Regions from separate parts of the Pantoea sp. NSTU24 genome, predicted to be linked through region 1. Evidence: predicted binding sites of a transcription regulator. Region 1 holds the regulator's gene; each other region holds the start of a gene.
What was found. The regulator CRP, encoded in region 1, controls carbon source genes, mostly activating them, when cyclic AMP is high. The targets are predictions, from matches to a motif close to ATGTGANNNNNNTCACAT.

Region 1 (2,203 bases):
CGGGGCAGAAGAGGAAAGCGTCCCGCGCCCAGGACCAAAACGCCGGGCGCGTTTTTGAACACCGCAATGCGTTGGCCCGGCTACGGGCGCACATCAGGGATGAGATGCGCAATCGCGCGGCCAGCAATGGGCTCAGGCGACGTTCCGATCTGACCCCATTTCCTGCGCAGGCACAATCTCAACGCGGATTCCCTGCCCGGGTCAGGTCTTATAACGGACGGCCACTCACGTTAAAAAACCTGCGGCTATTATAACTCAATGACTTCGTAGCTGTGCGTCATTGTCACGCCTTTACCCAGCATGATGGCGACCGAGCAATATTTTTCCGCCGAAAGATCCACCGCGCGTGAGACCGCTTTATCCTGGAGCGATTTGCCACTAACGATAAAATGCAGGTTGATGTGCGTAAAGATTCGCGGTGCCTCTTCACGACGTTCTGAGGTCAATTTTACTTCGCAATCAGCCACATCGTTGCGGCCTTTTTGCAGAATTGAGACTACGTCGATCGCGCTGCACCCACCCGCCGCCATCAGCACCATCTCCATTGGACTGGGCGCTTTATCCCCCGAATTGCCATCCATCAGGATCTGATGGCCGGATGAGGATTCTCCAAGGAATGTCAGTCCTTCTACCCATTTCACTCTTGCCTGCATGATTTTTACTCCGGAATACGCTGTTTTGTCGCCAGAGTACGCTTTCCCCTGGTAAACAGCAATCCGGAGAAATCCGCCTGTAGCTGAAGCGAGACAACAGAAGACAGTCGGCTAAAGCTGTGCTACAAACAGTGCTGAAAATAGTTTTCGTCACCCGATGACGAAGCCGGGAAGAATGATGCGCACTGCGCCTGATGCGGCCCGAATAATTTCCTGAAAGGGAAAACGCTTGAAGCTTTCACCGCCTGACAGGGAAAACTGCCCCCTGTATTTTGGGCACGATTACAACAGAGGATAATAGCGAATGGTTCTCGGCAAACCGCAAACAGACCCTACACTCGAATGGTTCCTGTCCCATTGCCATATTCACAAGTATCCATCCAAAAGTACGCTGATTCATCAAGGTGAAAAAGCAGAAACGCTTTACTACATCGTGAAAGGTTCCGTCGCGGTTCTGATTAAAGATGAAGAAGGCAAAGAGATGATTCTTTCCTACCTGAATCAGGGTGATTTTATTGGTGAGCTTGGCCTGTTCGAAGAAGGCCAGGAGCGCAGCGCCTGGGTACGTGCGAAAAGTGCGTGTGAAGTGGCAGAGATTTCCTACAAGAAATTCCGTCAGCTGATTCAGGTTAACCCTGACATCCTGATGCGACTCTCGTCGCAGATGGCGCGTCGCCTGCAGGTCACGTCCGAAAAAGTGGGTAATCTCGCTTTCCTCGACGTCACCGGACGCATTGCACAGACCCTGCTCAACCTGGCGAAACAGCCAGATGCCATGACGCATCCCGACGGCATGCAAATTAAAATTACGCGTCAGGAAATTGGCCAGATTGTTGGTTGTTCACGTGAAACCGTGGGCCGTATTCTGAAGATGCTGGAAGATCAGAATCTGATCTCTGCACACGGCAAAACCATCGTCGTTTACGGCACCCGCTAATTCCTGTCACCCACGGCGTGATGGCAACATCACGCCGTTATTGTTTGTGCTGAGCCGATGTGGCGTCGAATAATTTACCATCCTGAAGTGAACTACGCCTTGCGGCAGACGCTGGTGCTCTGCCTGCCGGTCGCGCTGGGCTGGCTGACTGGCGACCTGCAAAAAGGCCTGCTCTTCTCGCTGGTGCCTGCCTGCTGCAACATCGCTGGTCTGGATACACCGCATAAACGCTTCTTCAAACGCCTGATCGTGGGTGGCAGCCTGTTTGCCCTCGGTAGCTTCCTGATCCAGTGGCTCACTCTGCAGACGGTGCCGCTGCCGCTGATCCTGTTGATCATGCCCCTGCTGCTCGGCGTAACCGGCGAGATCAGCCCGCTGCATGGTCGTCTGCTGCCCGGCACCCTTATCGCCGCTATCTTTACCCTGAGCCTGGTCGGTCGCATGCCGATCTATGTTCCGCCGCTGCTCTATATTGGCGGTACGCTCTGGTACGGGCTGTTTAACTGGTTCTGGTTCTGGCTGTGGAAAGAGCAGCCGATGCGCGAGAGCCTGAGTCTGATCTACCGCGAGCTGGCTAACTACTGCGACGCCAAATATACCCTGCTGACGCAGC
Region 2 (2,203 bases), 430 kb from region 1:
GATGCAGATCCACACTCATGGCGTCGCTGGCGATGGCGGCACCGGGTGCGCTCTGGCCTTTGGACTGCGCTTTCATCTCATGCATGCGCTGAGTCGCGGCTTCGATATCATCATCTTCCTTCACTTTGCTGGTTTTCAGCAGGATAGCGGAAACCACGAAAGAGACAGCAAAGGCGGCCGCGATAGCGGCGACGTTAGCGAAGTAAGCGCCTTTTGGCGTCATCGCCAGCACCGCCAGGATAGAACCCGGTGAAGCAGGCGAGACCAGGCCGCCGTTCAGGACGGTCAGCGTGAAGACGCCAGTCATTCCACCCAGGATCACGGCCAGCAGCAGACGAGGTGCCATCAGTACATAAGGGAAGTAGATCTCATGGATACCGCCCAGGAAGTGGATAATGGCTGCACCGCCCGCAGACTGTTTCGCACTACCGCGGCCAAAGAACATGTAGGCCATCAGCACGCCCATCCCCGGACCCGGGTTTGCTTCGATCAGGAAGAAGATCGATTTACCCGCTTCACTCGCCTGCTGGATGCCCAGAGGAGAGAAGATACCGTGGTTAATGGCGTTGTTCAGGAACAGGATTTTCGCCGGTTCCACGAAGATGGAGGTCAGCGGCAGCAGGTTGTTCTGCACCATCAGGTTTACGCCCGCCGCGAGAATGTGCGACAGACCTTCTACCAGCGGACCAATGGCCAGGAATGCCAGCAGGGCCAGCACCATCCCGATAATACCGGCCGAGAAGTTGTTAACCAGCATCTCGAAGCCGCTTTTGATTTTGCCGTCAATTGCCCGGTCAAATGACTTAATCGCCCAGCCACCCAGCGGACCGGCAATCATCGCACCCAGGAACATCGGCATATCTGCACCGACAATCACACCCATGGTGGTGATAGCGCCGACCACGCCACCGCGATCGCCGCCTACCAGACGTCCGCCGGTGAAACCGATCAGCAGCGGCAGCAGGTAAGTGATCATCGGGCCGACCAGTTTGGCCAGCGTTTCGTTAGGGAGCCAGCCAGTTGGAATAAACAGTGCGGTGATGATACCCCAGGCGATAAACGCCCCGATGTTTGGCATCACCATATTACTCAGAAAGCGACCAAAGCTCTGTACTTTGACCTTCACTGATGAGGACATAAACCCACCCCTTATTGAGACGCGCTGCAATAGGAGAGCGCGTTTGTTTTTGTTTAGCCACCCCGAGCCGAAGCCGGTGGTATTACTGTATGCACGCGGACTCTATCACGCGAATCTGGCACTGCGTAGGGCATGGAATTAGTGTGATCTATATCACTGAATGAGGGTGTCTTCAGGGGGATTTTGCGTGACTATGATCACATTTTATTGACGCACCACCGCTGTGTTGCCGTATTTTTAATCAGAAAGACAGATTATCTGTGATGTGTGTCACATCCTGCGGGGTGTGGTTTATTACAGATGTGTGATGTTTATCACAAAATATTTTTGGTCAAAAATGCGCCAGATCACACTTCATTCAGTGGGCCAGAATGGGGAAGAGAAAGGGTGAGGAAACGGGCAGCAGGAGGACCTCTGCCCGTAAAGCGGATTTACTGCTGAATGCCACCCTGAACAGCCGCCTGGGCCTGCGGCAGTGCCTGAGCGTTGGCAGAAAGCGTGCTCATAAGCGCGTTATACTGCGTGGCCTGATCCTGGGTCGGGAACTGCACGCCGCCATCGTTGAAGCTGACACGGGAGCCCTGCTGCTGCAGGAAGTCGCCGGTCTGCACCGCACCCTGGCTCAGCGCCTGCAGTTGGGGCAGCAGTGGGATCAACTGATTGGCGGGCACCGTCACCACTTTGTTGTAGGCGGTATCGTAGACTTTTTTCAGGTCATCCGACTGCTTCAGTGCCGCTTTGCTGCTGTCTGCCTGCATTTTGGCGCTTTCAATCTGCTGGGTAACAATGACCAGGGCGCTGTTGGCCTGACGCAGTGAGTCGCGACGGCTGAGGTAATCCTGCGGAACGCGAATCGCAGAAAGCTCATCGACCACCGGGCGCATTCCCTGTTCCACCGCTTTATTCGCCTGCTGTGAAAAGCCATACATAATGGCGTAATCGCTGGCGAAGTTGCCAAAACTCTGTTTCTGGCTTTCGCTCAGGCTGGGAAGATGTTCGCCGCTGCGCATCACGGTATTCTGGAGAAAGTCGATAAATGCTTTACGCTGGTCGCCTTCTTTGTCA
Region 3 (2,203 bases), 540 kb from region 1:
GGGTGCGTTCTCCGGTCAGTCGTCCATACCAGGCCACCGCAGCGCGCAGCTGGGGATTGTGTGCAGCATAAAGCCAGCTGATGCGGCCGCCCCAGCAGAATCCGGTGATGCCCATACGGCGAATATCTCCGCCATTACGTGCTGCCCAGTTGGCGGCATGATCGAGATCGGAGAGTACCTGGGTGTCCGGCACTTTGCTGACCAGTTCGCTGAACAGCGTCGGAATATCGTGATACTCCGTCGGGTCGCCCTCACGGAAATAGAGCTCAGGCGCGATAGCCAGATAGCCCTCCAGCGCCAGGCGACGACAGATGTCCCGGATATGTTCATGCACACCAAAGATCTCCTGTACCACCAGCACCACAGGCAGCGGGCCGTCTGCGCCCTGCGGCCTGGCGAAATAAGCTGGCATGTTTTCGCCCTGGCTGGGCACTGAGGTTTCACCCGCATGAATGGCCGGACTGTCGGTCATGATGGTGGTGGCGGCGGTGGGCTGCACGGCAGGGGCAAAGCCGTCCGTCGCCGGTTTTTGTGCCATATTATCACTGGGTTTCATGAGTCTCTCCGTGCAAGCATTTACGCAATCAGGTAACTATAGCCTGGCTGTAAACTGCGCGCGCCAGGTCCCGGGCCACAGGATCAGCCGCGAATAAAATCTTCCCACTCTTTAACATTGCGCTAACGCCGGCACAGCCTTGCTGAACACAGTCCCGCTAAAGAAGATGTATTTATGTGACATTAGTCTCAATTCATGTTCCGTAAAATGTAACTTTCATTTTCTTAGGTGAGTGTTGTCACATATTTATCCGGCGTGCTGACGTAAAGTGGCGCGATACTTTCCCTTAACAGGAGTCTGAAATGACACAGTCTGACGTTTTCCATCTGGGCCTGACCAAAGCCGACCTGCAGGGCGCTACCCTGGCGATTGTGCCAGGCGATCCGGAGCGCGTGAAGAAAATTGCCGGACTGATGGAAGAGGCCACCCATCTCGCCTCGCACCGTGAATTTACCTCCTGGCTGGCAAAACTGGATGGGAAGCCCGTTGTCGTCTGCTCTACCGGTATTGGTGGCCCTTCCACCTCAATCGCGGTTGAAGAGCTGGCGCAGCTTGGCGTACGGACCTTCCTGCGCGTCGGCACTACGGGCGCAATCCAGCCCCACATCAACGTTGGTGATGTGCTGGTGACAACAGCGTCGGTTCGCCTGGATGGCGCCAGCCTGCATTTTGCACCGATGGAGTTCCCGGCAGTGGCGGATTTCAGCTGCACCACGGCGCTGGTCGCCGCCGCAGAAGCCTGTGGCGCGAAGACACACATCGGCATCACCGCCTCATCAGACACCTTTTATCCAGGCCAGGAACGCTATGACACCGTGTCAGGACGCGTGGTCAGTCGCTTCAAAGGTTCGATGAAAGAGTGGCAGGAGATGGGCGTCCTTAACTATGAGATGGAATCCGCTACACTGTTAACCATGTGCGCCAGCCAGGGCCTGCGGGCCGGTATGGTGGCCGGTGTGATTGTGAACCGTACTCAGAAAGAGATCCCGGATGCGGTCACCATGAAGCAGACAGAAAGCGACGCCGTGAAGATTGTGGTCGAAGCGGCGCGTCGCTTGCTGTAACGATCGCGTCAGGCAGCTGGTTTTTCCGGGCTCAGAAATCTGCTGCTGGTTATTAACGGCGCGTAACATCAGTCAGACCTGAGGATGTTTATGCGCCATACCTTTCCTGTCCGACGTCCTGCTCCTGGCGTTAATCCGGCCGCACTCAACGCGCGGCTGGAACGCAGCGCCGAACGTTTCCGCGCCGCCATGCAGCAGGGTGACTATGCGCTGGCTGCCCGCTGCTGTGAAGAAGTCCTGCGGTCAATGCCGAATCAGATGCAGGTGCTGAGCGACTATGCCCTTTGCCTGCTGCGTCTGGGCCAGCACACGAAAGCGTACAAAACCTATCAGAAAATCCTTCATTCACCGCCTGCGGTGCAGGCCACCGCCTCCGAGACCTGGCTGGATGGCTTAACCGAGGTGTGTGGCTGGCTCAACAGACGTGAGGAGGTGGCGCAGTATGGGCTGGCCTCGCTGATGCGTGCTGATGCGCGTTTCAGTCAGGGGCAGCGCGCGGCATTTCCGGCTCCGCAGCCCGAACCCGCCGATCTCAGTCAGCCAGCGCAGAACGTTATCGCCTTCTGTCTGTATGGCGATCAGC

Region 2: ACLHDD_RS15890 (PTS mannitol transporter subunit IICBA) is a predicted target of CRP. The motif match lies at 1,397-1,414, and genes of this name have one in related genera.
Region 3: udp (uridine phosphorylase) is a predicted target of CRP. The motif match lies at 731-748, and genes of this name have one in related genera.

Annotation. Positions count from the first base shown of each region.
Region 1 covers NZ_JBKIWZ010000001.1:2,896,669-2,898,871, forward strand. Annotated here, with positions in the region: gene ACLHDD_RS13900 (OsmC family protein) at 249-653, opposite strand; gene crp (cAMP-activated global transcriptional regulator CRP) at 958-1,590, shown strand; gene ACLHDD_RS13910 (YccS/YhfK family putative transporter) at 1,648-2,203, shown strand, end outside.
Region 2 covers NZ_JBKIWZ010000001.1:3,330,336-3,332,538, forward strand. Annotated here, with positions in the region: gene ACLHDD_RS15890 (PTS mannitol transporter subunit IICBA) at 1-1,138, opposite strand, end outside; gene ACLHDD_RS15895 (DUF3053 domain-containing protein) at 1,570-2,203, opposite strand, start outside.
Region 3 covers NZ_JBKIWZ010000001.1:3,433,599-3,435,801, forward strand. Annotated here, with positions in the region: gene ACLHDD_RS16325 (dienelactone hydrolase family protein) at 1-556, opposite strand, end outside; gene udp (uridine phosphorylase) at 859-1,620, shown strand; gene ACLHDD_RS16335 (tetratricopeptide repeat protein) at 1,711-2,203, shown strand, end outside.